4 regions of the Mesorhizobium sp. P2_E7 genome follow, and region 3 is predicted to be linked to each of the others. Evidence: riboswitches for the same ligand, from Rfam matches in the RefSeq annotation. Region 3 holds a riboswitch; each other region holds the start of a gene.
The links. A riboswitch is a leader RNA that binds a small molecule or an ion and turns the genes downstream of it on or off. The one in region 3 is predicted to bind cobalamin.
Positions count from the first base shown of each region.

Region 1: linked by a shared signal. The riboswitch ahead of AC1DYC_RS09515 (CbtB domain-containing protein) and the one ahead of AC1DYC_RS02870 (DUF1636 family protein) in region 3 are both predicted to bind cobalamin.
Region 2: linked by a shared signal. The riboswitch ahead of AC1DYC_RS24105 (aromatic ring-hydroxylating oxygenase subunit alpha) and the one ahead of AC1DYC_RS02870 (DUF1636 family protein) in region 3 are both predicted to bind cobalamin.
Region 4: linked by a shared signal. The riboswitch ahead of AC1DYC_RS09735 (DUF1636 family protein) and the one ahead of AC1DYC_RS02870 (DUF1636 family protein) in region 3 are both predicted to bind cobalamin.

Region 1 is NZ_JBFUER010000001.1:1,874,736-1,882,350, reverse strand. It holds gene AC1DYC_RS09540 (MerR family transcriptional regulator) at 1-336, shown strand, start outside; gene AC1DYC_RS09535 (methyltransferase family protein) at 650-1,156, opposite strand; gene AC1DYC_RS09530 (acetyltransferase domain-containing protein) at 1,153-2,148, opposite strand; gene AC1DYC_RS09525 (aromatic ring-hydroxylating oxygenase subunit alpha) at 2,339-3,502, opposite strand; gene AC1DYC_RS09520 (gamma-glutamylcyclotransferase) at 3,639-4,316, shown strand; cobalamin riboswitch at 4,384-4,578, shown strand; gene AC1DYC_RS09515 (CbtB domain-containing protein) at 4,615-4,794, shown strand; partial or broken gene AC1DYC_RS09510 (CbtA family protein) at 4,810-5,451, shown strand; gene cobU (bifunctional adenosylcobinamide kinase/adenosylcobinamide-phosphate guanylyltransferase) at 5,470-5,985, shown strand; gene cobO (cob(I)yrinic acid a,c-diamide adenosyltransferase) at 5,986-6,600, shown strand; gene cbiB (adenosylcobinamide-phosphate synthase CbiB) at 6,959-7,615, opposite strand, start outside.
Region 2 is NZ_JBFUER010000005.1:237,205-244,819, forward strand. It holds gene AC1DYC_RS24080 (MBL fold metallo-hydrolase) at 1-284, shown strand, start outside; gene AC1DYC_RS24085 (DegQ family serine endoprotease) at 569-2,095, shown strand; gene AC1DYC_RS24090 (molybdopterin-dependent oxidoreductase) at 2,217-2,828, shown strand; gene AC1DYC_RS24095 (FAD-binding oxidoreductase) at 2,825-3,565, shown strand; gene AC1DYC_RS24100 (FAD-binding oxidoreductase) at 3,580-4,680, opposite strand; gene AC1DYC_RS24105 (aromatic ring-hydroxylating oxygenase subunit alpha) at 4,703-5,950, opposite strand; cobalamin riboswitch at 6,067-6,269, opposite strand; gene AC1DYC_RS24110 (DUF680 domain-containing protein) at 6,771-6,974, shown strand; gene AC1DYC_RS24115 (DUF680 domain-containing protein) at 7,055-7,258, shown strand; gene AC1DYC_RS24120 (DUF680 domain-containing protein) at 7,387-7,615, shown strand, end outside.
Region 3 is NZ_JBFUER010000001.1:549,465-557,079, forward strand. It holds gene AC1DYC_RS02850 (TetR/AcrR family transcriptional regulator) at 1-402, opposite strand, end outside; gene AC1DYC_RS02855 (MFS transporter) at 561-1,745, shown strand; gene AC1DYC_RS02860 (bifunctional helix-turn-helix transcriptional regulator/GNAT family N-acetyltransferase) at 1,857-2,792, shown strand; gene AC1DYC_RS02865 (GyrI-like domain-containing protein) at 2,797-3,630, opposite strand; cobalamin riboswitch at 3,937-4,142, shown strand; gene AC1DYC_RS02870 (DUF1636 family protein) at 4,167-4,625, shown strand; gene AC1DYC_RS02875 (ABC transporter ATP-binding protein) at 4,622-5,410, shown strand; gene AC1DYC_RS02880 (ABC transporter substrate-binding protein) at 5,449-6,396, shown strand; gene AC1DYC_RS02885 (FecCD family ABC transporter permease) at 6,488-7,474, shown strand; gene AC1DYC_RS02890 (MarR family winged helix-turn-helix transcriptional regulator) at 7,588-7,615, shown strand, end outside.
Region 4 is NZ_JBFUER010000001.1:1,919,708-1,927,322, reverse strand. It holds gene AC1DYC_RS09745 (cobaltochelatase subunit CobN) at 1-1,080, opposite strand, end outside; gene cobW (cobalamin biosynthesis protein CobW) at 1,195-2,247, opposite strand; gene AC1DYC_RS09735 (DUF1636 family protein) at 2,250-2,678, opposite strand; cobalamin riboswitch at 2,718-2,921, opposite strand; gene AC1DYC_RS09730 (winged helix-turn-helix domain-containing protein) at 2,951-4,150, opposite strand; gene AC1DYC_RS09725 (NADH-quinone oxidoreductase subunit A) at 4,483-4,848, shown strand; gene AC1DYC_RS09720 (NuoB/complex I 20 kDa subunit family protein) at 4,839-5,420, shown strand; gene AC1DYC_RS09715 (NADH-quinone oxidoreductase subunit C) at 5,425-6,030, shown strand; gene AC1DYC_RS09710 (NADH-quinone oxidoreductase subunit D) at 6,040-7,230, shown strand; gene AC1DYC_RS09705 (NADH-quinone oxidoreductase subunit E) at 7,231-7,615, shown strand, end outside.

The sequences.
Region 1 (7,615 bases), 1.3 Mb from region 3:
ACGCGCACGCTGCGTTTTTACGAGGATGAGGGGCTGGTGCAGCCGGTGCGGCGCGGCCGCACAAGGCTGTTTCGCCCGTCGGACCGGCATCTGATCCGCCAGATCATGCGCGGAAAACGGCTAGGCTTCTCGATCAACGAGATCCGCGAAATCATCCAGATGTACAAGGAGCCGCCCGGCGAGGTCGGTCAACTCAACCTGATGATCAAGCGCATCGAGGAAAAGCGCGAGGATCTGAGGCAGAAGCGGCGCGATCTGGAAGAGACGCTGGCGGAACTCGACCAGGCGGAGGAGTCGTGTGTCGAGCGGCTGGTGGAACTCGGGGTTAATACCTGAGCTGACCATCGCACGTTTGAGCGCGCCTGTCGCAAACGTTCGCGATTAGCCGGAGCCGTCCAAACTTCGTCATTCTAGGGCGGAGCAGGAGCGAAGCTCCGTCGCGTAGACCCTAGAATCCATTCCGTGATGTTTGGCCGGGGAGTGCCGCGGTGCAGAATTCTGGACCGTGGCGGTGCTTAGAAGTCGCGGCATGGATCCTCGGGCCTGCGCTGCGTCGCTGCGCTCCTTGCTCCGCCCGTGGATGACGAAGAGACGGGCGTGTCTGCCAATCGCCAAGGCATGCGACTCCTGCCGGCGACCACGCGCCGCCTCAGATCCAGCGCCTGACCCGTTTGGCGTAGTCGCGGTATTTCTTGCCGAATTTGGCCGCCAGCACTTTTTCCTCGCTCTCAATCGCGACCTTCTGGGTGGCGAAGGCGGCAATCAGGGCCAGCGGCAGGAACCAGACGATCCCCGAAACAAAGGCGGCGCCGATCAGCAGCAGGGTGTTGGCGAGATACATCGGATTGCGGGTGACGCCGAACGGGCCTGACGTCACCAGATGCTCCGGCACGCCGTTGGGGTTCATCGTCGTTTTGGCCCGCGTCATGGCGCGGATGGCGGTGAACCAGAGGGCGGCGACGGCAAACAGCACCACGAAGCCGGCCGCGAACAGAAGGTCGCCAAGGAGATCGCCGATCCAGGGCAGAGGATACAAGAAGCCAAGCACGATGCTGATGGCGATGGCGGCGCAGTAGATCAGCGGCGGCCAGGGGATCAGCCCGGATTTTGCCAGCTCAGGTTTTGCCAGTCCGCCTTTTGGCAGCTTGTCGGTCATTGTTGCCCTCCCTGCGTCATCGGGCTCTCCTCCGTTTTGGCGGTGCAGATGCCGGCGAGGTCGCTCAGATGCGCCTTGAACTCCGGGGTCTGGTCGCCATTGTAGAGCCGGTCGAATGCTGCCTCGCCTTGCAGTGTGTCCAGCATGCACACACAATAGCTGGCGCAGAACGCCGTGTCGCGCTGCTGTTCGCAAGAGACCTGGCATTCCTTGAGGAAGACCACTTCCCTTGTCTCGACCGGCGCCGGCGCGATCTGCGAGAACAGCCAGACACAGCCGAACAGCAGCGGCTGGTGGATCAGGTAGAAAGCCAGGCTGTGGCGGCCGATGAAGACGAGCGGCTTGGCCCAGCGTCCGGGCGCGAGCGTCGCCAGCCGCGCCAGCACGCCGCTGGTGGAGGCAAGCTTCGCCGCCGCGATGCCGACAAGCACCGCGCCAAACCAGGGAAACAGCGGCACATAGTCGTTGGAGCGCGGGTTGATCGCCGACAGGCCGACCCACCACAGCGCCTGATGGTCGAAGGCTTCGGACCTGAGGTAGATGGGCGCTGCGATCACGATTGCCGCCACGACCAGCGTCAGCAGCGCCGGCAGCCGCAGGAACAGCAGGCCGAGCAGGCTGGCCAGCGCGATCTCGTGCAATATGCCGAAGAAGATGAAGCTGTCCGGCGTGATGAAATACGTGACCGCCGATATGGCAGCCGCCGCCACGGCAACCATGGCAAAGCGCTTCCAGAAGCCGTTCCAGCGGATCTGCTTGCCATGGGCGAGAAACAGGCTGACGCCGGCCAGGAACAGGAAGGTCGAGGCGATGCAGCGCGCATAGATCTTCCACCAGCCGACGGCGGTGAGGCCGGGATCGGTGTAGTGGAAATTTTCGAGATCCCAGGTGAAGTGATAGCTGGCCATGGCGATCAGCGCGATGCCGCGCACGATGTCGATGGCTGTGATGCGCTTCGGATGATCCGGAACGGGTGCGGTATGGATGCTCATGGTCTCGCGATCTGATTCAGCCCCAGAGACGACTATCACGGTTGCACCGGACAAAAGAAGGCCGGGCGGCTGCATCAGGCGCCGCTTTAGGCCAGAGCCGGAAAGCCTTTGACCGAATTCGCTTTTTGCCGGGAATGGGTCGGTTTCCTGTTACCGGCCGAGGAATTGCCAGCCGCCAAAATCACTTTGATCAGAGCGCCGCATGCTGCTCACGCACCCAGTTGTGGAAGCGGTGCAGGTCGTATTCCTCCGGCATCAGCACGCCGGCCTGGTGACGCATCGAGCGCAGGCCTTTCTGGTTGATCTCGCAGATCGCGGCATCCTCCTCCAGCACCTGGGTGCCGAAGGCCACGACATTGTCGATGTCGGTCTCAGCCAGCGCTTCAGGCGCGAACAGCCATTCGGCGGTGAGTTCGGTCTGCTCCGGGCCGAGCGGCGTCAGCCGCACGGTGCGGACATAATCGACATGGCCGACGATGAACATCGAGGGCAGGCTGGTGGCATAGGTCTGGCCGGCCGCGCGTTCGGCCGGCGTCAGGCCGGAGAAGATCGGGCCATGGACGTGGCCGTCGCGCGACCATGTCTCGGCGCCGGCGCGCAGGCCGCCGGAAAACTCCGGCGCGTCATTGTCGGCATGGCGCACCCAGTCGGGGTCGTCGTGGCGGCTCATCAGGCCGCGGCCGTAGATCGGCACCAGCCGCGACAGGTCCTTGTGGACGCCGGGGCAGTGCAGGCACTCGTTGAAGTTCTCCCAAAAAATCTTCCAGTTGCAGTTCATTACCTTGCGCAGCACATGGCCTGAAACCAGCGCTTCCAGCGGCCAGTTGCCGAGGTTGCCCGATGCCGGATCGAAGGAGGTCTGCGCCGAACCGGCCGCATCCTCCTGCAGGTTGACGAAGACGAAGCCGCGCCACACCGACAGCGCCACGCGATAAAGCGGATGGTCGGCCTTGTCGAACCCGTCGGGCAGCGATTTCGAGGGAACGCGCACGAGATCGCCGCGCAGCGAATAGGACCAGGCGTGGTAGGGGCAGGTGATCAGCCGCGCCTTCAGCCGGCCCTCGCTCTCCTGGCAAAGCTGCGAGCCGCGGTGCCGGCAGGTGTTGTGGAAGGCGCGCAATTCGCCGGTGTCGTCGCGCAGCACGACGATTTCCTGCGTGCCGACGCGAAATGTCCTGAACGCCAAAGGCTGGGCGAGGTCTGCCTCGCGGCAGACGAGCAGCCAGCTTTTGTACCAGATGGCGTCGAGATCGCGCTGGTAGGCTTCGGCGTCCCAATAGGCCGAGGACGGCAGCGTCGGTTCGGCCTGGGTCAGGCCGTTATAGGGGTCGCGCTGGCCCGGATTGGGTTGCATGGCTGGCTTCCTCTAGGGATACGCCAGCCGACACCCCGGCAAATCGTTTGTCAATCAGGGTGCCGCATTGCCGATTTGAGGCACGGCGCATAATCATGTCGTCACATTGGGGGCTTGGAAATTGGCCGCACGAGAGATGTCGCTTACGCCGGAGCTGGTCGCGCGTTGCTGGCGCGAGATCGCCGACGCCGGACCCGATCCGGAGGCGATGCACCTCGACGACAGCGACTATGACGCGCTGCTGGATGAATTGCAGGCCGAGCTCCCTGACAGCGAACCGCTGTGGCTGTTCGGCTATGGCTCGCTGATCTGGAAACCGGAAATCGATTATGTCGAGGACCGCGTCGCCCTGGCGCGCGGCTGGCACCGATCCTTTTGCATGAACATGACGCGCTGGCGGGGCACCAAGCAAAGCCCCGGCCTGATGATGGCGCTCGACAGCGGCGGACAATGCAAAGGCGTCGCCTTCCGGCTGGCCGACGACAACCGGCGAGAACAGCTGGGCCGGCTTTTCCGGCGTGAAGTCACGCTGAAGCCGACGAGCTACCGGCCGCGCATGCTGAAGCTTGCAAGCGAGGCCGGTCCACTCAGGGCGCTGGCTTTCGTCATCAACCGCAACGGCCTGACCTATTCCGGTCCGCTCGACGAGGCGAAGGTCGTCGAGCGGCTGGCGACATCCTGCGGGCACTGGGGGTCGGGCGCCGACTATCTCTACAACACGGTGAAGAATCTGGAGGAGCGCGGCATTCACGACCGGCATCTGTGGCGGCTTCAGCGGCTGGTCGCCGAGCGGATCACCGCCTTGAACCCGTAACGCTGCATGGCGCATTCGCGCTGTTGGCCGGCGGAATTTGGTTTGCCGGATGCGGCTGTTTCAGCCTATAGTCACGCATGTCGTCGGTTCCGTTAGGGACCAAGAGGGAATGCGGTGAGGGCTGACTTGTTGCCCAATGCCGTGGCTGCCCCCGCAACTGTGTGCGGTAGTCCTCTCCAAGCCACTGAGGATTTTTCTTCGGGAAGGTGGGGAAGGGCGCTGATCCGCGAGCCAGGAGACCTGCCGGCGACAGGGAACTGACTTCGATGCCCTCGGGTGGAGGGCGAAAGGACAAGATATGAATACCGCTTCCGTCTCCCTCGGCGCTTCCGTCTCCTCGCAGTCGCGCTTCATGCAGCTGGTGCTCTCTGCATTTCTCGGCCTGTTCGTTGTCGGTGTTGTCGGCTTCTCGCATATCGATGCGGTCCACAATGCCGCGCACGACTATCGCCATTCGATGGCGTTTCCCTGCCACTGACGAGGATCTGACATCATGAACCTGTTTCGCAACGTCGTGTTTATCGCGGCGATCGCAGGGCTCGTGGCCGGCGTCGTTCTCGCCTGCATGCAGGCCTATGCCACCGTGCCGCTCATCCTGAAGGCAGAAGTCTACGAACAGGCCGGTGGCGGCCATCAACATGAGCATGCCGCAGCGCCCGCCGCCACGGACACCAATGCCATGAGCACCGCTGCGCCGGCGGAAAATGCCATGAGCAGCGCAGCGCCGGCACCGGCTGAAGCAGCCGCGCCAGTGGAGGACGAAGGCTGGGCGCCGGCCGACGGCTTCGAGCGCTTCGCCTTCAGCGTGCTGGCCAATATCGTCACCGGCATCGGCTTCGCGCTGGTCCTGGTTGCGGTTTCCGAATTCGCCGGCGGCATCGGCAACTGGCGCCAGGGCGTGTTTTGGGGCCTGGCCGGCTTTGCCGTGTTCACGCTGGCGCCGGGCCTCGGCCTGCCGCCGGAACTGCCGGCAATGCCGGCGGCCGATCTGATGCCGCGCCAGATCTGGTGGGTGGCGACGGTTGTGGCGACCGCCATTGGCCTTGCCTTGATCGCCTTCCGCACCTCAGCACCGCTGACCGTCCTTGCTGTCGTCCTGATTGTCGCCCCGCATATTGTCGGTGCGCCGCAGCCCGACAGCTTCAAGACGCCGATCCCGGAAGGCCTGCATCACCAGTTCGTGGTGGCGGGTGCGCGCTCCGGCAAGAGCGCGCACGCCGAAACCCTGGTGACGGCACTGCCGCCGCCGTGGGCCTATATTGCCACCGCCGAAGCCTATGACGACGAGATGCGTGAGCGAATCGCGCAACACAGGTCGCGGCGCGGCCAGGGCTGGGCGACCATCGATGCGCCGCTCGATCTTGCCGGTGCGCTCAAAGCCTTGCCGGACAACCAGCCCGTACTCGTCGATTGCCTGACGCTGTGGCTGACCAATCATATGCTGGCCGATCATGATCTCGACGCAGAATGCCGGCGGCTGGCCGACGTGCTGGCGCGGCCGCGCGGGCCGTGGCTCGTGGTCTCCAACGAAGTCGGGCAAGGCATCGTGCCCGACAATGCGCTCGCGCGCCGATTCCGCGACGCAGCCGGCCGACTCAACCAGCAGGTCGCGGCAACTGCCGATACGGTGCTATTGATGGTGGCCGGGCTGCCGCTCAAGGTGAAATAAATGACCGATATCGATGCAAAAGACGAGGAACGCCACCGCGCCAAAATGGCCAAGCGCAAGGCGGTGCAGGACGCCGAGGTTGCCGAAAAGACGGTCGAGAAGGGACTGCTCATCGTCAACACCGGACCCGGCAAGGGCAAAACCACAGCTGCCTTCGGCCTGGCGCTGCGCATGCTCGGCTATGGCAAGCGCGTCGGCGTCGTCCAGTTCATCAAGGGCAAATGGCACACCGGCGAAAAAGATGCCTTCGCCGCGTTTGGCGACCGCCTCGTCTGGCACACGATGGGCGAAGGTTTCACCTGGGAAACGCAGGATTTGAAGCGCGACATTGCGGCGGCCGAGGCAGCCTGGGCCAAAGCGCTGGAGTTGATCGCCGATCCCTCGATCAGCCTTGTCGTGCTCGACGAACTCAACATTGCGCTACGCTACGACTATCTCGATCTCGACGGAGTGGTGGCGGCGCTGAAAGCGCGGCGCGAAGGCCTGCATGTCGTGGTCACCGGCCGCAACGCCAAGCCGGCGCTGGTCGAGGCGGCCGATCTTGTCACGGAGATGGGCGTGACCAAGCATCATTTTTCTGCGGGCGTTAAGGCGCAGCAGGGGATTGAGTTTTAAAGGGTCTTTTACTCTCCCCACATGGGCTACGGCCTGCATACATTTCCAAGCGGCTGATCTTTGGCCATAGTGTGCATGGCAGCTTGGCGTATGCATTGCCTTATGCTGCGCTGGTCGACCCCCACTCCGTCTCGGCTTCGCCGAGCCACCTCTCCCCCGATCGACGGGGTAGAGGAAAGGCGCCAAGTTTTTTGCGACCAATGCTCGTCCAGCAACGCTCCCTTCCTTTCCCTCCGGAGGGGGAAAGGTGGCGCTGCGAAGCAGCGACGGATTGGGGGAACCACGTGGCAATCAAGCCTCGGGCCGATCAGTCACGCCAGTCACATGGGGAGGGTGAAGAACGGGCGAGGCCTAGATCTCAGAACGTCACCGCGATCAGGATCGCCGAGAGCAAGCCGAACAGCCCGATCAGCAGATAGTCCGCTACCTGATACAGTTTCAGTGCCCGCCTGATGTCGAGGCTCTCGGCTTCGCGGCGACCGCCTTCGCCCATGAACGCATCCTCGACGACAACGCCGCCATAGCTGCGCGGGCCGGCAAGTGCCAGGCCGAGCGCGCCGGCCATTGCCGCCTCGGGCCAGCCGGCATTGGGCGAACGGTGTTTTTTGGCGTCGCGACGCGCGGCTTGCCAAGCGTTGCGAGGGTCGGCATCGCGGACAAGAAAGGCCGCGGCAACGATCAGCAGTGCCGTCAGCCGCGAGGCCGGCAGGTTGATCCAGTCGTCGAAAAGTGCCGCGGCGCGGCCAAAGGCCTCATGGCGCGGTGTGCGGTGGCCGATCATCGAATCGGCGGTGTTGGCGGCCTTGTAGGCGACGCCGCCGGCCAGCCCGCAGACGCCCGTCCAGAAGGCAGGTGCGACGATGCCGTCGGAGAAATTCTCGGCCAGACTTTCGATCGCGGCGCGGCTGACGCCGGCGTGGTCGAGCTTTTCGGGATCGCGGCCGACAATGCGGGCAACGGCAATGCGGCCGAGCGCCAGTCCGCCAGTGTCCAGCGCATCGGCGACCGCCTCGAC
Region 2 (7,615 bases), on a different contig from region 3:
TCGGTGACAGGCAGTTCCGTGTCCTGCATTTGCCCGGACATTCTCCGGATTCGATCGCGCTGTTCGATGAGGCCGACGGCCTGTTCTTTGCCGGCGACGCCATCTACGATTCCATGCTGATCGACGACCTGCCGGACTCCTCCAAACCCGATTATCGCCGAACCATGCAGCGGCTGCTCGAGTTGCCTGTCCGCCTCGGCCATGGCGGCCATGGGCCGAGCTTCGACGGCAACCGGATGCGCGAGATCGCCAGCGCCTATCTCAGGCGCACAGAGGGCCGATGACATTTTGTTTTGAGCATGATCTTTTCCGAAAACCGGATTCCACTTTTCGGGATCATGCTCTTGGCCCAGCTGCCGTCTAACGGAAACGTGATCGGACATTAAATCTTCGTAAGATGACGCAAAAACCCTAAATCGGGCCGATCCGCACCCTAGATGCAGGGCGTCGATCCGGCCGGCTGCCATGCCAGGCGAGACGGGCAACCGCGACCGCCGACACGCTGATGACTATTCCGCCCCGGGAATGAGCCACGGCGCCGGATCATTTCTCGCCCGGACAAACGACCATGTCAGACATACTTCGCAGACATCGCGTCGCGGCCTTGCTGGGCGCTGCGCTGATCGTCAGCCCCTTCGTCGTGTCTTTTGCTCAAAGCGCAAGCAACTCCGTCGCAACGACCCAGACTCCCGTCGCCGGGATAACCGCGCCCAACGGCTCCTTTGCCCCGGTCGTGGCCGTCGCCAAGCCGGCGGTGGTGACCGTCACCACCGTCATGAAGGCGCAGCCGCAAGACATGAGCGATGAGCAGCCCTTCAGCGGCAACTCGCCCTTCGACGACTATTTCCGGCAGTTCTTCGGCGACCAGGGCATCCCGATGCCGAAGACCCCGCCACAGCAGGCGCAGCGCGCCGAGGCATTGGGCTCCGGCTTCATTGTCGACGCCGACGGCACCATCGTCACCAACAACCATGTCGTCGACGGCGCCACGTCGATCAAGGTCACGCTGGACGACGGCACCGAGCTCCCCGCCAAACTGGTCGGCCACGACGCCAAGAACGACCTTGCGGTGCTCAAGATCAAGGCGGACAAGCCGCTGCCGACGGTCAAATGGGGCGATTCCGATAAGCTCATGCCGGGCGATCAGGTGCTGGCCATTGGCAATCCGTTCGGCATCGGCACCACGGTCACCGCCGGCATCGTTTCGGCGCGCGGCCGCGACCTCAACAGCGGGCCGTTCGACGATTTCATCCAGATCGACGCGCCGATCAACCATGGCAATTCCGGCGGCCCGCTGGTCGATGTCGCTGGCAATGTCGTCGGCATCAACACGGCGATCTATTCGCCCAATGGCGGCAGTGTCGGCGTCGGCTTCGCCATTCCTTCGGACCAGGCACAAAAGGTCGTCGCCAAGCTGATGAAGGGCGGCAACATCCAGTACGGCTATCTCGGCGTCCAGATCCAGCCGGTGACGCCGGATGTGGCCGGGGCCGTCGGCCTCGACCATCCCGGCGGCGCGCTGGTTTCCGAGGTCACCGAGGGATCGCCGGCGGCGAAGGCCGGCATCAAGACCGGTGACGTCATCACCAGCTTTGCCGGCGAGACGATCAAGGATCCCAAGGACCTGTCGCGCGCTGTCGCCGATGTCTCGCCGGGCGCGAAGGAAACGCTCGAAGTCTGGCGCGGCGGCAAGAGCGTGCAGATCTCCGCCGATGTCGGCCGCAACAACGACGATGTGAAGACCGCCTCGACCGAGGGCGACAACCAAAAGCCCTCGGCCGGCCAAGCGCTTCGCGTGCCTTCGCTCGGCCTTGGCCTGACCGACCTCACGCCCGATATCCGCGAGGAGCTGAACCTGGCGGCCAACCAACGCGGCGCCGTGGTTGAGCGCGTCAATCCGGACAAGGCGGCCGCCAATGCCGGCCTGCAGCCGGGCGATGTCATCGTCGCTGTCGACCAGTCGCCGGTGCGCAACGCAAGGCAGGCCAACCAGGCGATCGCCGAGGCCGGCAAGTCGGGCCGCAAGTCGGTGCTGCTTCTGGTCGACCGCGGCGACGCACAGATCTTCGTCGCGGTGCCCTTCGCCGCCGGCTGAGGCACGAGGCGGCAGGCTCGCCGGAACCGCCGGTAGGTTTGCCGCCGCCAAAATTCCTGTTGCCCGCCGGCAGATCTTCGAGAAGACTGCGGCTGCATCCCCAGCAGACGGACACGTCCCGATGGTCACTCGCGGTTTTTCCTCCGGCCGAAAGCCTCCGACAGAGACGGATGCGCGCATCCCGCCCGGGCAATATCTCGAACAGGGTTTTCCGGTCCTGTCGGCGGGACCGACGCCGCGGGTGCGCACCGAGGACTGGTCGTTCACGCTCAAGCACGGCCCACGCCCGATCAAGAAATGGAACTGGGCCGAGTTCAACGCGCTGCCTTTGACCAAGATGACGCGCGACATCCACTGCGTCACCGCCTGGACCAAGTTCGACACCGCCTGGCAAGGCGTGCTGGTCGACGACATTCTTGCCGATGCCGGCATAGAAGCGCCGACCGGCTTCCTGCTGGCGCATGGCTATGACGGCTACACCACCAACGTGCCGGCCAAGGACCTCACCACAGGCAAGGCGATGGTGGCGTTGCTTTATGAAGGCAAGCCGATCACGGCTGACCATGGCGGCCCGGCGCGGCTCCTGGTGCCGCATCTCTATTTCTGGAAATCGGCCAAATGGCTGAACGGGCTGCAATTCACCGAACGCGACGAGCCGGGCTTCTGGGAATTGCGCGGCTATCACATCTATGGCGACCCGTGGCGCGAACAGCGCTATAGCGGCGATCCATGAGCGAAGCGCCGCAATCTCCCTGGCAGACGGCGAAAATCACCCGGATCGAAAAGCGCACGCCGCGCGTCACCAGTTTCTTCTTCGCGCTGTCGCGGCCTTTCGCTTATCGCGCCGGACAGCATGTCGACGTCCGGCTGACGGCGCCTGACGGCTATCAGGCGCGCCGCTCCTATTCCATCGCCTCGGCGCCGGAGAGCGGCGCCACGATCGAGTTGGCGATCGAGAGGCTCGACGATGGCGAGGTCTCGCCCTTCTTCCACGAGGTGGCGGCGGTCGGCGACGAGATCGAGCTGCGCGGGCCGCTCGGCGGCCATTTCGTCTGGTCCGACAGCGATGGTGGGCCGCTGCTTCTGGTCGGCGGCGGCTCCGGCGTGGTGCCGCTGATGGCGATGGTGCGTCACCGGACCTTGCGCAAATCGGCGGTGCCGGTCGCACTGATGTTTTCGGTGCGGGTCTGGGACGAGGTGATCTTTCGCGACGAGTTGATCGGCCTCGACGACCGCCGCGACGGTTTCGACCTGGTGCTGACGCTGACGCGCGAGGCCGCACGGCGCCCGTCCGACTATTCAAGGCGCATCGACACGGCAATGGTCATGCAGGCGCTGGCGCGGCTGCCGCAGCCGCCGGCGCTCGCCTTTGTCTGCGGCTCGAACGCCTTCGTCTCGGCCGCCGCCCAGGCGCTGATCGACGCCGGCATGTCAGCCGACATCATCCGCACCGAGCGTTACGGCGTCTGAGTAGGCGCCGCCGCTCAGGCCTCGATTTCGAGCGCCGACAGCGGTTTCGAGCAGCAGGCAAGAATGAAGCCGTCATCGATCTCGTGGTCGAGAATGCCGCCATTGTGACTCATTTCGACAGCGCCGGAGACCTTCTTCACCTTGCAGGTGCCGCACAGGCCGAACTCGCAAGCAGCTGGAATCCGCACGCCCGAGCTGCGCGCCGTCTGCAGCACGGTCTGGCCGGCGACGCAGTCGGCGTCAACCTCCGAAAGCGAGAAGCGGATCGGCGTCACGGCCTCGACAGGAGCAGCAGTGCCGTCTTCGGTGGGTGAGGCAAACGGCGCCGGGACTTCCTCCACCGCAGGCGCGGCAAAGCTCTCCTGATGATATTTCGTCATATCGAAGCCGGCCGCATCCAGCATGCCGCGCACGGCGCGCATGAACGGATCGGGGCCGCAGCAGAAGATCTCGCGTTCGCGGAAGTCGGGTGCCAGCAGCGGAAGCCGGATCGCGTCGATGCGGCCCATATGGCCGTACCAGCCTTCACGGCTCGAGCGTTCCTCGATCATGAAGCCGAGCGACAGGCCGGGCATATGGCCGCCAAGCAGTTCGAGTTCCTTGCGGAAGATGATCTCTTCCGCCCGCCGCGCGCAATTGACGAAGCCGACATCTGTCCACGGCGCGCAGTCGTTCAGCCAGCGCAGCATCGACATCATCGGCGTGACGCCGGAGCCGGCAGAAATGAACAGGTATTTGGCCGCCGGATGGCCGTGCAGTGAAAAGTCGCCGGCCGGCCCATAGGCCTTGACGTGCGAACCGGGCACCAGATGGTCGAACATCCAGCGTGTGCCGATGCTGCCGGCCTGTGCCTTCACCGTCACCGCGATCGAAAACGGCCGCGACGGCGAGGACGACAGCGTATAGGTGCGCATCAGCGGCCCGTCCGGTGTCGGCAGCTCCAGCGTCACGAACTGGCCCGGCTTGTAGCGGAACCAGGTCTGGTTGTCGGAGCGGAAGGTGAAGGTCTTGACGCCAGGCGCCTCGTCGCTGACGCCGATCACTTCCAGCACCTGCAGCCTGTCGTTCCATGGCGCCATCTGGTCGAGATGTCGATAGAGACCAAGATCCGTCATCGCATTCATCCTTCAACCTCTCTTAGGCGACGCTGCGCAGCGCCGGCCGGCCGCCTTCGGCAAGGCGCGGACCGATGAAGGCTGCGTACCATTCGACGAACTGGATCACGCCGCCCTCATGCAGCTCCGAATAGGGGCCTGGCTCATAGGCCGGCGACAGGATGCCGAAGGCATTTTCCTCGACGATGCGACGGTCCTGGTCGTTTGTCTCGGTCCAGACATGCGTGAGCTCTTCAAGGTTGTAGTCGACACCCTCGACCGCATCCTTGTGCACCAGCCATTTGGTCGTCACCGCGGTTTCCGTGGCGCTGATCGGCAGCACGCGGAAGGTGACGGCGTGGTCGCCGAGGATGTGGTTCCAGGTCGTCGGATAGTGGTAAAGCAGCAAGGAGCCGATGCGGTCGGTCGAGACGCTGTCGGACAGGTTCTTCTTCACCGCCCGCTTGCCGGTCATCGTGTAGCTGACCGCGTCGCGCAGCAGCGGCGCCCGGGTGGCACGGTACTGGCCGGCCGGATCGATGCGGAACTTGCTCGGCAGGCCCGCCGCCTCGCATTTCGCCCAGTGCGCCAGCATCTCCGGGTCGCTGTCGGCGCCCTGCACGCCGGTCACGGTCGGCGCTTCCGGAAATGTCTTGCACAGCTCCGGATGGTTGCCGGCGCAGTGATAGCACTCGCGGTTGTTTTCCCAGACCAGCTTCCAGTTGCCCTTCTCGATGATCGTCGACTCGAAGGCGACCTTAGCTTCATTCAGCCGGTGCGGCTTGAGGTAGGGCTCGATCATGGCGCGCATCGGCGCGAAGTCTGCAGGTTCTTTCGCCAAGCAGATGAAGATGTAGCCGGCCACACTTTCGCAGGCGACCGGCTTCAGGCCGAACTGGCTCTTGTCGAAACCCTCGGCCATCTGGCGGGCAAACAGCAGTCGGCCATCGAGTTCGTAGGTCCACTGGTGATAGGGGCAGACGAGCTTTGCCGCCGTGCCTTTCTCGGTGTTGCAGACGCGGCTGCCGCGATGGCGGCAGGAATTGTGAAAGGCGTTGATGTTGCCCTTCTGGTCGCGGACCAGCACCACCGGATAGTCGCCGATCTGCACGGTGATATAACTGCCGGGCTTCGGCAGCTCGCAATCATGGCCGATGAACAGCCAGTCGCGATACCAGATCAGCTCCATGTCGAGCTTGAAATAGTCCGGGTCGGTGTAGAAGGGCTGTTCGAGCGAAAAGCCTTGCTTGCGGCCGTTCAAGAGCCTCAGCATATCGTTGCGCGCATCCATAGTTCTGTCCTCGTGGTTTAAGGACTGAACTTGGTGGTGATGGAGGAAGGATCGGTCGCAGGCCGGCAACACGCCGGCATGCGCTATCCACCTCTTGACCGCCCACCGCGATCAGTCGAGTTCAAGCATCTCGGGCTGGTTTCCGGGCTCTGGAGTTGTCCTTGCGGACCATCGCGACACCTTCCCAGGCTTCTTGCCCAGTGGTCTCCCGTTGCGACTTGAACTCCACCACCGTTGCGGGGGCAGCGCCGGATTCTGACCGGCTTCCCAATTCTCCGCTCCGTCGTCACGAAGCGGCACCTGAGATGGGATCATCTAATCACGGCAATGATCGCGACATCGGCATGAAAGCGACATCGTCTCCATGCGGCGCGACACGCGCGACAAACGCGGGCGGCCGACGATCGTGGCGCTGACGGCGTTGTTTCGGGACGGATCGCGGCCATCGCACATCACCTCGAATCAGACTGCCGACTAAGGAAAAACACGTCAACAGTATCGAAAAGTGACTATTAGCAGTTTCTAAAATCGAACCGAACGGTTCGTTTCTGTTGACAATGCGTGCAGGACGGTGTGAACGCTGACGCCCGGACACACTCGGTGAGCCGGAGGACATGGTCGCATAAGCCTTTGTATTACTTACACAAGGTGAGATGGTGGGCATGCTTATGAAAATTACAAGAGGTGAAATCATGGCCCAGCCGGAACAACTTCGTGATTGGAAACCAGCCTATGGCTTTCCCACATCGGGGCTGTCCGAACGACGCGAATTGCTCCCACCACACGCCGCTAGACGGACAGCAAAACTGGAGTACTAAAAATGAAAAAGATCATCCTTACTGCCGCCGCCGTTTTGGCCATCACCGGCAGCGCCTTCGCTGGCAGCGACAATTATGGTTCCAATGGTGCGAACCAGCCCGCTGCCGCGGTTGACAGCTCGTATACGGCTTCCATTCAGAAGTCGGCGCCCGCTGACAAGCAGCCCGTCGTTCAGGGCAGCGACCGCAACCTCTTCGGCCGTTAACAGCTGATCCCGATCCAAACAAAAGCGTGGCGGCCTGTCCGTCGCTGTTGGGATCTCGAAGATATTCAGGAGTATTTAAAATGAAAAAGATCATTCTTGGTGCCGCCGCCGTTCTGGCCGTTTCCGGCAGCGCTTTCGCCGCCAGTGACCACTATGGTTCGAACGGCGCCAACCAGCCTGCGGTTACGTCGACCGACAGTGGCCAGACGGCTTCGGTTGCGAAGTCGGATTCGGCTTCTCAGGCCCCTGCACAGGGCGCCGACCGTAACCTCTTCGGCCGCTAACAGCCGATCGATCGGGGTCTGACCTCAGAGGTTTTCGGAAAAACGATACCAGTCGAACATCGAACAAGCCGCAGAGCGGCGGGATCACCAGCCGCTCTGCCACGTGATGAAAATTCAGGAGACTTGATATGAAGAAGATCGCTCTTGCTGCCGCTGCGCTTTTGGTTGCCGCCGGCAGTGCCTATGCCGGCAATGACAATGTCGGCTCTAGCGCCGTCGACAACCAGGCGACCGTCAACGTCGACAATACCCGGACGTCGTCGGTACCGAACACCGGTTCGCCGGTCTACCAGCTGTTGAACTCGTCGGGCGACGTACAGAAGTCCGCCCCGCAGGGCAGCGACCGGAACCTCTTCG
Region 3 (7,615 bases):
ATTTTGCAGCGCCTTGTCGGCCTGGATGGCGTTCTGCAGGTCCTGGATGGCCGGGTCGCCGGCAACGCGTTCATAGTAATCGTCGAGCAGCCGGTCGGCGGCGGCAATGACGTCGCCCAGCCCGCCAATATCGGCAACGATAACGGCAAGGCGGGCGCGGCTCACTTCGGAGAAGCGTTCGTAGAGCATCGCCAGGATCGCCGACTTGTTGGGGAAGTAGTGATAGACGGTGGCGATCGGCCCGCCGGCCAGTGCGCCGACTTCCTTCATGGTGACGGCGTCGATGCCCTTTTCGCCGATCAGCCGCATGGTCGTCGCCAGAATGGCGTCGATGCGCTCGCGGCTGCGCTCCTGCTTCGGCCTGCGCCTCGGTTCGGTCGCCGTTCTCACTGCTTCGCTCATGCCGCCACCCTCTCGATCGTCAAGACCATTCGATCCCCAGCCTTGCTGATGCCGAGTCCCACTAATGATTGACAAACGAATATGATCGAGTATCAGTTTCTAAATACTGACAGATTGTCAGTTTTTTTGTCGTCAGGCAAGGACGTTGGGAGGCGCCCGTGACTTCTGTTCGCAACGTCAATGCCGGAAACGGCGACTGGCTGGTCGGCAACCCGACCGCGTCGCAGCTGGCCTCGGCGCTATGGGTCGGTTCGGTCGGCCTGCTCATTCTCGGGCTGCAGCCAGTGCTGCTTGGCGCGCTCTACACCGAAGGACATGTCAGCGGCGATGAACTCGCGCTGGTGGCCACGGCCGAAATGATCGCCATCGGCATCGGCTCGGCGGTCATCGCGATGCTGCTGTCCGCTCACAATATGCGCTGGAAAAGTGCAATCCTTCTGGTCCTGCTGGCGTTGGCGAACTGGGCAACCGCTTATGCGGTCAGCTCGAACGCGCTGATTGGCGCCCGCGCCGTGGCCGGTGTTGCCGAAGGCGGCCTTGTAGCGGTCGCCACCGAGCTGATTGCCCGCTCGCGCCGGGCCGAGCGCATCGGCGGCTTCTTCGTCACTTTACAAACCCTGGCGCAATGCGCGCTTGCGCTGCTGCTGGCGCTTTACGTGATTCCGGCCGCCGGATCGGCTGGAGGCTTCATCGTCCTTGCCGTCGTCTGCATCGCTTCGGTGGCGGTTGCCTTCCTGGTCCCTGATAACTATGCCGACCTGCCCAAGGAGGAACAGTTCAGCAATGTGCTGACCGTTCCTTCGCTCACCGCTTTGCTGTGCGTCTTCTGCTACTTCATGTTCTTCGGCTCGGTCTGGGCTTTTCTCGAGCCGCTCGGCGCTCAATACGGCATCGATGGCCGCACCGTCGGCCTGATCGTATCGGCCAGCCTCGCGGTCCAGGTCCTGGGAGCGATGACGGCAACTGTTTTCGAGGCGCGCATCGACTACCGCATCGCCATCGTGGCGATCGGCGTGGTCGCCGTGGCTGGTTCCGCGGTGCTCGCCGGCAACCCCGGCTTGGCGATTTTCTGGGCCGCCGCCCTGGTCATGGGCTTCATCCTTCTGTTCATCGTGCCCTATCAGATCCGCTTGGCGATCACCGCCGACGAGACGCGCACGGCCGTGCTTCTGGTGCCGGCTGCCCAGCTCTTCGGCCTGGCGATCGGGCCGATCGCGGCATCGCTGCTGATCGACGGCAAGGATTTTAGGCCGGTGCCGGAGTTCGCCGCCGTGAGTGCCGCGGCCAGCGTCGTACTGCTCGGCCTGTTCATCCTGGTCGCGCGCCGCCGCGCCATCGCCTGACCGAACCACTCTTCCCGAAGACGCGATGGCGTGAGCGTCCAGCCGGTCGTTGCAAGGATACTTGACTAAGTCAAATAAATGATTGATCGTTCTCGGGCAGGAGGCTGGCCCATGACGATCCATCATCAACCCGGCAAGGAGCGCATCGACGCGGTGCGAGCCTTCAACCGCTTCTACACCCGCCAGATCGGCCTGCTCGACGAAGGCCTGCTGAAAAGCGCCTTCTCGCTGACCGAGGCGCGGGTGCTTTACGAACTGGCGCATCGCGATGGCCTGACCGCCACCGATCTCATTCGCGATCTCGGCCTCGACGCCGGCTATGTCAGCCGGCTCCTGAAGAAGTTCGAGCACTTGCAGCTGATTTCGCGAACGGCGCTGGCATCCGATGCGCGGCAATCGTCGATCACGCTGACGCCGGCGGGGCGAGAGGCCTTCGCGCCGCTGAACCGCGGTTCGCACGACCAGGTCGCGGCCTTGCTGGAGCGGCTTCCCGCTGCCGAACAGGACCGGCTGGTCAAGGCCATGCAGACGGTGCAGCAGCTCCTGGGCGAAAGCCCGGAGCCCAGAGTCCCCTACATGCTGCGGCCGTTGCAGGTCGGCGACATCGGCTGGATCGTGCGTCGCCAGGGACAGATCTACGCACAGGACTATGGCTGGGACGAAACCTATGAGGCGCTGGTCGCCGAAATCCTCGGCGCGTTCGTCAAATCCTTCGATGCAAAATGGGAGCGCAGCTGGATCGCCGAGCGGCAAGGCGAGGTGGTCGGCTCGGTCTTCGTCGTGCGCAAGTCGGACGAGGTAGCAAAACTGCGCCTGCTCTATGTCGAGCCTTCGGCGCGTGGCCTCGGTATCGGCAAGCGGCTGGTCGAAGAGTGCATCGGCTTTGCCCGCGCCAAGGGCTACAAGACGTTGACCCTATGGACCAACGACATCCTGACCGCCGCCCGTCACATCTATGAAAATGCCGGCTTCAAGCTGGCCGACGAAGAGCGCCACCATGCCTTCGGCAAGGATCTGGTGGGCCAGAACTGGAACCTGGAGCTGTAGCGCTTCAAACTTTGATCGGTATCCAGATCTCCAGCCCGCCATTGCCACTGCGTGGATCGAACTCCGGGCCGTAGCGCTCGAATTCCGGGCCGTCGGCTATCTCATGGCCGGAGGCCGGCAGCCATTTGTTCCAGATCGTGTTGACGGTCCGGCGGATGGTCGAGATGTGCTCGGAATGGTTGAAGACGGCGTATTTCTGCGCCGGCACCCGCACGCGGGAAAGCTCCTTCGGCAGGTCGGAGAAATCCAGCACTTCGACGCCGGCGATGTAATCGAAATTGCCGGCATCGTCGCCGTTGACGCAGACGCCATAGGCGACGTCGCCGGTCTCGCCCGGGATGTTGCCGATATAGGGACCGAAGCGTTGCCACTGCATCGGAATGGCGGCGCTGGATTCGCAACTGTAGCGCTCGCCGAGGCCGGCGATGAGGAACGGCCGGCCGGCCTCGAAGCGCGGCGGCGGCAGTGAGGCGAGGAAGGACTGGTCCATCAGGATCGGCTCCACGAGGTCGAGGTTTTTGAGGCTGCCCTGCGCACGCACCAGTTCCGGCGTGGTGCCGAACTGGTCGCGGAAGGCGCGGGTGAAGGCCTCATGCGAAGCGTAGCCGGCATCGAGCGCGACCGCGAGAATGTCGGGCGCGCCGGCGGCCAGCTTGCGCGCCGCTTCGGTCAGCCGGCGCGCGCGCATATAGCCCATCACCGAACGGCCGGTGGCGGCGCCAAACGCCCGCGTCACATGAAAGCGCGACACGCCGCTGCTGTGCGCGACATCGTCGAGCGAGATCGCTTCCGGCAGATGGCTTTCGACAAACCACAGCGCTTTCTCGGTCGGGTTCATGGCTCTCCTTCTCGCATCGGCGGGCTGACACTATCCATCGCGCCGCCCGACAGTTTGATCGAAATTGCGCACTGGGCAACAATGCAGCATGCCGTGTCGATGTGGGAATCGAAACGGCACGATCCGGGGAGGGGTGTCCCGATGACAGCGACGGCTGCCGATGGCCTGAACCGATCCGGCTTTGCGTGGTGCGGCGCCTTGACAGGGCGACGGGATACCCTTTAGTTGTTATGATATTACATAACTTACCAATGCAAAGTGGAGCAACCGTCACAGAAATTCATTGCGGCGCGACCGATGGAAAACTACGCTGCGCCTCGTGATGGTCCCCGCGCCGAAAGGTCAGGGGTGAAAAGGGAACACGGTGAAATCCGCAAGGGTCGAAGCCGTGGCTGCCCCCGCAACTGTAAGCGGCGAGCAAAATCCGACAAGCCACTGGCCGGCAAGGCTGGGAAGGCAGGATGGCGCAACGACCCGCGAGCCAGGAGACCTGCCATCTCAATGAGTTGACCGGACGGGGTGTGCCGGGAGGAGACGTGGACGTCGGTCTTGTCGGCCGGCTGCCCGAACTGCCTTCCGTCGCCTATCGAGAAAGTGACGGAACGTTGGACGCCGACATCCACCGCATCATCGTGTGCACGCTCTGCCGCGATCTCGTGACCGGGATCAGGTCGGGCGAGGGCCTCTGCGCTGATCTGCGCGCCGGGCTCGCGGCTCACCATGAACCGGCTGTTGCCCAGGGCTTTTCGGTCGAGGGCGTGGCCTGCATGGCGGGTTGCTCGCGGCCGCTGACGGTCGGCTTCCAGGCACCCCGCAAGGCCGCCTACCTCTTCGGCTCCATCGATGCGCGGGCCGACGCCGGCGACCTCGTGCGATTTGCGAAACTCTACGCCTCACTTGCCGATGGCTGGTGCAATTCCGGGCAGCGTCCGGCCGGGCTGGCGGGCAAGACACTCGCCCGCATTCCGGGTTGTCCGACAACAGGTGAGCGATGAACGCGCCGCTTCTCGAAGCCAGCAAGCTGACCGCGACCGCCAACGACCGGTTGCTGGTGGATGGCGTCAGCCTGTCGATGGCCGATGGCGATCGCCTCGCCATCATCGGCCCCAATGGCGCCGGCAAGACGACGCTGTTGCGCATGCTCAGCGGCACGCTGCGGCCAAGCACGGGCGATGTGACATTTCTCGGCCGCCGGCTGGACCGGATCTCGACCGCCGAGCGCGCTCTCCACATGGCCGTCGTCGGCCAGACCGACCAGCCGGATCCCCGGCTCGGCGTGATCGATTATGTCGAACTCGGCCGGGTTCCGCATGCCGGCTTGAGGCGCCGGCACGAAGACCGCGACATCGTTGTCGACGCACTGGGCCGGACCGGGCTCTTGCCGCTCGCCGGCCGTACCATCGGCTCGCTGTCAGGCGGCGAACGCCAGCGCGCGCAATTGGCGCGCGCCATGGCCCAGCAGCCGCGCATCCTGTTCTTGGACGAACCGACCAATCACCTCGATCCGCGCGCCCGCGGCGAACTGCTCGACCTGGTCGCAGGCTTCGGCATGACTGTGGTTGCCGTGCTGCACGATCTGTCTCTGGTCGCGCCCTTCGCCACCCGGGTCGCGGTGATGAATGAGGCGCGCCTGCACGCCCTGGCCGGACCGCGCGAGGCGCTGACCCAGCACCTCATCCGCGACATCTTCGGTATCGACGTCCTGCGGCTGCGCCATCCGACCGAAGACCGCGAGCTCACCGTCTTCGAAGTTCCCAACCGTGTCTCGTCGCCATTCTGATCCAACCCATTCCAAACTCATCCAAGGAGCACCGCCCCGTGAAACGCCTCGTTCTGTCGCTTGCCGCCTCGCTGTTTGCCTCCGCCGCCTTTGCCTTCCCGGTGACCGTGGACAGTTGCGGCAAGCCGCTGACCTTCGATGCGCCGCCCAAGCGCGCCGTCATTCACGATCTCAACATGGCCGAGATGGCGTTTGCGCTGAAACTGCAGCCCTCGATCGTCGGCCTGACCGGCATTACCGGTTGGTACAAAGTCGGCCCGGAATTCAAGGCCGAGCAGGGGTCGATCCCGGAACTGGCGCCGAAATATCCGACGATGGAAAACCTCGTCGCGGTCCAGCCCGATTTCTTTTTCGCCGGCTGGTATTACGGCATGGACCCGGGCGGCGCGGTGACGCCCGACACGCTGGCGCCGCACGGTATCAAGACGCTGGTGCTGACCGAAAGCTGCGTCCACCTCGACAAGAACCGCCCCGCCGCCTCGATGGACCTGCTCTATGGCGACATCGAAAAGCTCGGCAAGATTTTTGGCAAGGAGGCTGACGCCGAGAAACTGGTCACCGACTGGAAGGCACAGCTCGCCGCCATCACCGCCAAGGTCGGCGACCGCAAGGGCACGCGCGTGTTTCTCTATGACTCGGGCGAAGACAAGCCGTTCACCGCCGGCAAGTTCGCCATCCCCAGCGCCATGATATCGGCCGCCGGCGGCGAAAACATCATGGCCGACATGAACACCAGCTGGGGCAACACCGATTGGGAAACAGTGGCGTCGCGCAACCCTGAATTTCTCATCCTGCTCGATTACCAGGATGGCGGCGGCTACAAGAAGCTGCTCGATTTCCTGAAAGCGCACCCGGCGATGAAGGAAACCGATGCGGTCAAGAACGAGCGCTTCGTGGCGCTGCGTTATGCCGAGCTGACGCCCGGGCCGGCCAACATCGAGGCCATCGAAAAGATCGCCAAGGCAATGCATCCGGAAGCGTTCTGAGCATGTCGCCCAAAAGTGCGCAGCGGTTTTGGGGCAACGACATGCTTCAACCGGGAATCTGAGCTTGCCGCACAAGGCATTTTTCCCGGTGATGATGGTGGGAGCGGTGGCAATCGCCGCTTTCGCATTGTTGTCGATCGCCTATGGCTCGACGCTGATCCCGCCGAGCGATGTCGTTGCAGCGCTTGGCCGTGCTATCGGGCTCGGCGGTCACGACGTGTCCGGCCCGGTCGGCAAGATCGTCGTCGATCTCCGTCTGCCGCGCACCATCCTGGCGATCTGCGTCGGCGCCGGTCTCGGCATCGTCGGCGCGCTGCTGCAGACGGTGACCCGCAACGACCTGGCGGATCCGTTCCTGTTCGGCCTGTCGTCGGGAGCCGCCGCCGGTGCGGTTTCCGTCATCACCGTCTTCGGCGACAGTTTTGGCATCTGGACCTTGCCGGTCGCGGCCTTCACCGGCGGCATCCTCGCCACCGGCGTCGTGCTGGTGTTGGTGGCGCGGGTCAAGGGGCAGGGGCCCGAACGGCTGATCCTTGCCGGCCTCGCCGTCTCCTTCCTGTTCACCGCGCTTACCAACTATCTGGTCTTTGCCGGCGACCAGCGCGCAGCCCATTCCGTGCTGTTCTGGACGATGGGCGGCCTTGGCCTGGCGCGCTGGGACAACATCTGGCTCGGCGCGCTGGGCGCAGGCACCATCCTTGCCTATGCGCTGTGGAACCACCGCCGGCTCGATGCATTCCTGGCCGGCGAAAATGCCGCGGAAAGCCTTGGCGTGCCGGTGGCGCGGATGCGCAGGACCACCTTTCTCGTCGCGGCGTTCTCGACGGCAATTCTTGTCTCGGTCGCCGGCGTCATCGGTTTCGTCGGCCTGATGATCCCGCATCTGTCGCGGCCTTTTGCCGGTCCCCTGCATTTGCGCCTGGTCGCCAGCTGCGCTGTGCTTGGCGCCGTGCTGCTTCTGGCAAGCGACCTGCTGGCGCGCACCTTGCTGCCGCCGCAGGAACTGCCGATCGGCATCATCACAAGTTCGGTCGGCGCCTTCTTCGTGGTCGCGATGGTCATTCGCAATCGTCATTGATGCCCGTCGGCATCACTGACAGCGATCGTATTTTCTGGCTGCCATCCCTGTTTGCCGGCTCTGGCGCAATGCGGCATCTTGAATAGTAAGCACGCTTATAATATGTATCACTAATGGTTTCCGACGGAATAGATAGACTGG
Region 4 (7,615 bases), 1.4 Mb from region 3:
CTCGGGCAGCACGACGTGCATGGCAAGGTCGGCAGGTGCCAGGCCGCGTTGGTTCTTGTCCCAGACGTCGCGGCGTGTGGTGGCGACGATGACCTGGAAGACGGGCACACCGGCACGGTCGAACAGGGTCTCGACGCCCGGTTCGGCGCCGGAAGCGAAGGCGGTGGCGGTGATGATGGCGGTGGGGTTCAGCGAGGCCAGCGCGGTTTCGACGAAGGCGAGGGACGTCGGGTCTTTCAGGCTGGAGACGAAGATGGGGGCAGGGGCGATGCCGCGCCGGCGGAGTGCTTCGACAAGCGCGTCGATGGGCGCGACATCGGCAGCCAGCAGCATCGAGCGGTAGAAGAGGATCGGCATGACCTTTCCCTCCCCCTTGAGGGGAGGGTGGCCCGCAGGGCCGGGTGGGGTCGGTTCGACTGGATTCGACGCTTTGTCTTGCGGCGCCTCAAAGCGTCGGCGCACTTCACCGGCGACCCCACCCCCGGCCTGCGGCCGGACCCTCCCCTCAAGGGGAAGGGGGACCACGCCGCGGCCTGGTTCGTAGTAGCCGGCTTTCGGTACCGCGACCGGCCCAACTGCCGCCACATCGGCCCCAGCCAACCCCGCCAACTTCTGCATCAGCGCGCTCATATTCGCCGGGCCGCCCTCGCGGAAATAACCCAGCAGGCCGTCCAGCTCTTGGCGCGGCAGCGTCGAGGCTTCGATCAGGCGCAGGTCCTCGTCGTGGCTTTCGCCGGGCAGCAGCGCCAGTTTGATGCCGTGGGCGCGGGCGGTCGCGGCGAGCTGGTCGCAGCCGTAGCGCCACCAGTCGTAGCCGCCGAGGATGCGCACCAAAATCACCTTGGCGTGGCGGGCGACGCTGTCGACCCAGAGGTCGACGGACATGGGATGGCGCAGGTCGCGGAGCGCCGCCAGCCGCATCGAGGGCAGGCGGCCGGCATCGGCCTTCCAAGCCGCCGCCAGTCCGGCGAGGTCGCTGTCGGTGAAGGACAGCGCCACGATATCCGCCGGCGTCTGCCTGAGATCAACTGGCTCGGCGAGATCGTCGAGCGAGGCGGAAGTCGTGGTGAGTATGTGCATTGCGGCCTATCGCGTTTCACCGTTTCACGGAAACGGCGAACCGCTCTATCTCCTTGTTTTTACGCAATTCCGGACGGAAAACCGTTTCACACTTTTCCTGGAATTGCTGCTGGGTCAGCCGGCGAGTATACGCTCGATCGCCGGGCGGTTCAGCCCCTTCAGGCCAATGACGACCAGACGCGAGCGGCGGTCGTCGTCGGCTGTCCAGGCGCGGTCATAGTAATGATTGACGCGCGGGCCGACGGCCTGCAGCAAAAGCCGCATCGGCTTGCCGCCGACATCGACGAAGCCTTTGACGCGCAACACATTCTCTTCCTCGGCGACGGTGGCGACGCGCCTGGCCAGTTCATCCGGATTGGCGATGGAGGGAATGTCGACAATGAATGTGTCGAAATCATCATGCTCGTGATCGAACGCGCCATCATGATGCGACTTGCGGTTCTCGATGTCGTCCTCGACGGCGAGGCCGAGGCCGAGCAGGACAGAGGGATCGACCTTGCCGTGCGCCGTCGCCACAATCTTCACGGCGCGGGCGGAATGTTCGCCGATGATGGCGTTGGCACGGGCCGAACCGGCGGCGTCCATCAAATCGCTCTTCGACAGGATGATCAGGTCGGCGCAGGCGATCTGGTCCTCGAACACCTCTTCGACCGGATCGTCATGGTCGAGCGTCTCGTCCTGGACACGCTGCGCCTGCAAGGCGTCCATGTCGTTGGCAACGCGTCCCTCAGCCAGCGCCGGACCGTCGACCACGGCGATGACGCCATCGACCGTGACGCGGCTTTTCACGCTCGGCCACTGGAAGGCCTGGACCAGCGGCTTGGGCAGCGCCAGGCCCGAGGTCTCGATCAGGATATGGTCGACCTTCGGCGTCAGCGCGAGGATTTTGTCGAGCGCGGGCACGAAATCGTCGGCAACGGTGCAGCAGATGCAGCCATTGGCCAGTTCGACGATGTTTTCCTCGGGGCAGGTGTCGATGCCGCAGCCTTTCAAAATCTCGCCGTCAATGCCGATGTCGCCGAACTCGTTGACGATGATGGCGATGCGCTTGCCGCCGGCGTTTTCCAGGAGATGGCGGACCAGCGTCGTCTTGCCGGCACCGAGGAAGCCGGTGACGACCGTGCAGGGAACACGGGAGAGATTGCCGGCCGGATTTGGAGCGTTCATGGTCAGTCCTTCAGCATATCGAGGGGCGGGATGCGGGCAACGAGGCCGCGCTTGAGGCTATCGGGCCGGCCGCGCCAGGGGATGAGGCCGTCGGTCGAGGTGGCGAAGAGTTTGGCGCCGGTGACGAGGTCGGCGCCGCTGGCCGCGGTCAGGTCACCGAAGACATAGCTCCAGCAGCCGTCACGCAGGATGGCGGCGCTGAGCCGACGCTTGCAGTTGCCGAGGCATTCGACTGTGCGGACACGGATATTGTCAGCCGCAGCTGCGCGGCGCGTGTCTTCGGCCAGCACTGCGCCGGCGCGAGGATGCGCGTCGGAGCCGGTCTCGTCGCGGCAGGAGGCGCAGACGATGACGGTCACGCCGGCCAAGGCATCGCCATCGGCGGACGAAACATCCGCTGTGCCAGCCGAAAAACTGCTGTTCTGGTCCAAAAACCGGGCTCCTTGCCCGGAAACCCGCCAGGCGATCGGATTCTTCTGTCGCAGACGGCAGGTCTCCTGGCTCGCGAGTCGTCGCCTTGGTTAGCCGCCTTCCCGGTGTTACCCAGTGGCATTCGGCCTTGGCTCGTCGCTTACAGTTGCGGGGACAGCCGCGGATTTGGGATTTCATCCCGCACCGCATTCCCTCTTAGCCCCAGCCGTTGCGGGCAGGGGACCGTCTGCAGCGGATTTAGGCTTTTGCAGGCAGCGGTGTCAACGCACGGCTACGACATGGCGATGTCGGCCAGGGGCTGCCCAAGATCGCCGGCAGGCGTCACTTCGATGCGCTCAAGCCCAAGCCAGCCCTGCATCTGCTTCAGTTCCTCGAAGAGTTGCGCGGCTGTTTCGGGCGGTGCGCCGGGCTCCGAATAGGCAGCATGGACGCGCAGCACGCTGGCCGGACGGTCGGCCTTGAGGTCGACTCGGCCCACGATCCGCTCGCCAAGCAGGAAGGGCAGGACGTAATAGCCGTATTGGCGCTTGTCGGCAGGGGTGTAGATCTCAATGCGGTAGTGGAAATCGAACAGCCGCTCGCTGCGCGACCGCTCGAAGACGACGGGATCGAACGGCGCCAGCAGAGCGCGGGCCTCGATCCGGCGCGGCAGGCGAGCGTCCTTGTGGAGGTAAGCCGGCTTGTCCCAGCCTTCGACGCGCACCGGCAGCAATTCGCCCAACTCGACCAGTTCCTCAAGCCGACCCTTCATATCGGCCGGCGACAGGCGGAAATAGTCGCGCAGGTCGCCTGAGGTGGCGATGCCATGGGCGCGGGCGGAAATGCGCAGCAATTCGCGGTGCGCGTCCTCGGCCGCCGGCACCGGCAGATCGAGGATCGCCTGCGGCAGCACGCGCTCGGGCAGGTCGTAGAAGCGCTCGAAGCCGCGCCGGTGGGCCGTGGTGATGCGGCCGGCCCAGAACAGCCATTCGAAGGCGTGCTTGGCGTGGCTCCAGCCCCACCAGCCGCCCGAACCCTTTTGGCCTTCGAGCGCCGAAGCGGCGATCGGGCCGCGCTCGGCGACCGCGCGGTAGATCTCTTCGATATAGGCGGCGTGCTCGCGGCCCCATTTGGCCAGCCCCAGATACATTTCGTCGCCGCTCTCGGCGCGCTGCATGCGCCAGCGCATCAGTGGCCAGGTCTCGACCGGCAGGAAGGAGGCCTCATGCGCCCAGTATTCGAACACGGTGCGCTTGCGGGTGACGGCGGCATTGTCGAGCAAGGCCAGCGGGTAGGGGCCAAGGCGCGAATAGAGCGGCATATAGTGGGCGCGAACTACGGCGCTGACGGAATCGATCTGCAGCAGGCCGGTGCGCGAGAGTACGCGGGCGAGGTGGCGGCGGTCGGGTGTGCCGCCCGGACGCGGATCGGTAAAACCCTGCGCGGCGAGCGCGATCCGCCTGGCCATGGCGAGCGATATTTTGTCCTTCATCAAGATGCCTTTGCCTGGTCCTGTTCTCATATTTCTAGCCGGTGATTCCGGCGATGCTAGCAGGCTTGTGGCGGGAGACATGTCAGGAGACAAAAGTGGAGTAAAAAATGAAGGAAATCAAACAGGAGGAGATCGGACCAGTTTTTCCCGACCTGCCGTCCAGCACTGCGTTTTGAACAAGGTTTGACTTGCTTCGCTCAAAGCCCTGCGCTAACCCTCGCCGCGTTGCAGCATAGGCACCTAAAACGGTTCAGCGGTTAAACTGTCACGCTTCCGCATTAGGGTTGGTTGCTGTAATCAAAGTGGATTGGCCGCCAACGGAAAGCCGCAGCATGAACGCATTGCTCAGTTCGTACCTGCCCATCGTCCTCTTCATCGCCGTGGCGGCAGTCGTCGGCTTGGCGCTTATCATTGCGCCGTTCCTGGTGGCCTACCGCAGTCCCGACCCGGAAAAGCTTTCCGCCTATGAATGCGGCTTCAACTCCTTCGACGATGCCCGCATGAAGTTCGACATCCGCTTCTACCTGGTGTCGATCCTGTTCATCATCTTCGATCTGGAAGTGGCCTTCCTGTTCCCGTGGGCGGTGTCGTTCTCGAAGATCGGCATGCTCGGTTTCTGGTCGATGATGGTGTTTTTGGCGGTGCTGACCATCGGCTTCGCCTATGAATGGAAAAAAGGAGCGCTGGAATGGGATTGAACGACAGTTCCGGCACACTCGTCGCGCCGAAGCCCAAGGGCCTGATCGACCCCAATACCGGACGTCCGGTCGGTTCTGACGATCCGTTCTTCCTCGAGATCAACAATGAACTCGCCGACAAGGGGTTTCTGGTCACCTCGACCGAGGCGCTGATCACCTGGGCGCGCAGCGGCTCGCTGATGTTCATGACGTTCGGTCTGGCGTGCTGCGCCGTCGAGATGATCCACACCTCGATGCCGCGCTACGATTCGGAGCGCTTTGGTGTTGCGCCGCGCGCGTCGCCGCGCCAGTCCGACATCATGATCGTCGCCGGAACGCTGACCAACAAGATGGCGCCGGCGCTGCGCAAGGTCTACGACCAGATGCCGGAGCCGCGCTACGTCATCTCGATGGGCTCTTGCGCCAATGGTGGCGGCTACTACCACTATTCCTATTCGGTGGTGCGCGGCTGCGACCGCATCGTGCCGGTCGACATCTATGTGCCCGGCTGCCCGCCGAGCGCCGAAGCGCTGCTCTACGGCATTCTTCTGCTGCAGAAGAAAATCCGCCGCACCGGCACGATCGAACGGTAAATCCATGGCCGCATCCCTTAGCGAACTGTCGACCTATCTCGGCGAAAAGCTGCCGGGCCGCGTCCATGACGCGGTGCTGGCCTATGGCGAACTGACGATCTCGGTCGAGCCCGGCGACCTGATCGACGTGACAACCTTCCTGCGCAACGATGCAGGTTGCCAGTTCATCTCGATCATCGATGTCTGCGGCGCCGACTATCCGTCGCGGATCAAGCGCTTCGACGTCGTCTACCACTTGCTGTCGCCGAAGCAGAATTTGCGCATCCGCATCAAGGTCCAGGCCGACGAAGAGACGCTGGTGCCGTCGCTGACATCAGTTTATCCCGGCGCCGACTGGTTCGAGCGCGAGACCTACGATCTCTATGGCGTCTTGTTCTCGGGCCATCCGGATCTGCGCCGCATCCTCACGGATTACGGCTTTGAGGGCCACCCGCTGCGCAAGGATTTCCCGCTGACCGGTTTCGTCGAAGTCCGCTACGACGACGAAGCCAAGCGCGTCATCTACGAGCCGGTGGAATTGAAGCAGGAATTCCGCAATTTCGATTTTCTTTCCCCGTGGGAAGGCACCGACTACGTGCTGCCTGGGGACGAAAAAGCCAAGACGAATTGAGGCGCCAGAATGGCCGAAACCTCCGTCCGCAATTTTAACATCAACTTCGGACCTCAACACCCTGCAGCGCATGGTGTTTTGCGCCTGGTGCTTGAGTTGGACGGAGAGGTCGTGGATCGCGTCGATCCGCATATCGGCTTGCTCCACCGCGGCACCGAAAAGCTGATCGAGCACAAGACCTACCTGCAGGCGGTGCCCTATCTCGACCGGCTCGACTATTGCGCGCCGATGAACCAGGAGCATGCCTTCGCGCTCGCTGCCGAGCGGCTGCTCGGTATCGAGGTGCCGAAGCGCGGCCAGCTGATCCGCGTGCTCTATTGCGAGATCGGCCGCATCATGTCGCACATCCTCAATGTGACGACGCAGGCGCTCGACATTGGCGCGCTGACGCCGCCGCTGTGGGGCTTCGTCGAACGCGAAAAGCTGATGGTGTTCTATGAGCGCGCCTCGGGTTCGCGCATGCATGCGGCCTATTTCCGTCCGGGCGGCGTGCACCAGGACCTGCCGCAAAAACTGGTCGAAGACATCGGCAAGTGGATCGATCCGTTCCTGAAGTCGCTCGACGATCTTGACAGACTGCTGACCGGCAACCGCATCTTCAAGCAGCGCAATGTCGATATCGGCACGGTGTCGCTGGCCGATGCCTGGGCCTGGGGTTTCTCCGGCGTCATGGTGCGCGGCTCGGGCGCTGCCTGGGACCTGCGCAAGTCGCAGCCCTATGAATGCTATTCCGAGATGGATTTCGACATCCCGATCGGCAAGAACGGCGACTGCTACGACCGCTACCTCGTGCGCATGGAAGAGATGCGCCAGTCGGCCAAGATCATGCGCCAGTGCGTCGATCTGCTGCTCGGCAAGGAAAGCGTCGGACCGGTGTCGAACCTCGACGGCAAGGTGGTGCCGCCCAAGCGTCAGGCGATGAAGCGCTCGATGGAAGCGCTGATCCATCATTTCAAGCTCTACACCGAAGGCTACCGCGTGCCGGCCGGCGAGGTCTATGCCGCCGTCGAGGCGCCTAAGGGCGAGTTCGGCGTCTATCTCGTCTCCGACGGCACCAACAAGCCGTACCGCTGCAAGCTGCGCGCCCCCGGCTTCGCGCATCTGCAGGCCATGGATTTCCTTTGCCGCGGCCACATGTTGGCCGACGTCACCGCCGTTCTCGGCTCCCTCGACATCGTGTTTGGTGAGGTCGATCGCTAAATGTCAGTCCGCCGTCTCGCAGAAGCCAGCGTCCAGCCAGCCTCCTTCGCCTTCAACCGGGCGAATGCGGCGGTGGCCAAGCAATGGATCAAGAAATATCCGAAGGGCCGCGAACAGTCGGCGATCATTCCCTTGCTGATGATTGCGCAGGAGCAGGAAGGCTGGGTCACCAAGGCGGCGATCGAGACCATTTCGGACATGCTCGGCATGCCGCGCATTCGCGGGCTTGAGGTCGCGACCTTCTACACGCAGTACCAGCTCAACCCGGTTGGCACGCGCGCGCATATCCAGGTCTGCGGCACCACGCCCTGCATGCTGCGCGGCTCGGAAGCGCTGATGGATGTGTGCCGCTCGAAAATCCACCACGACCAGTTCCACACCAACG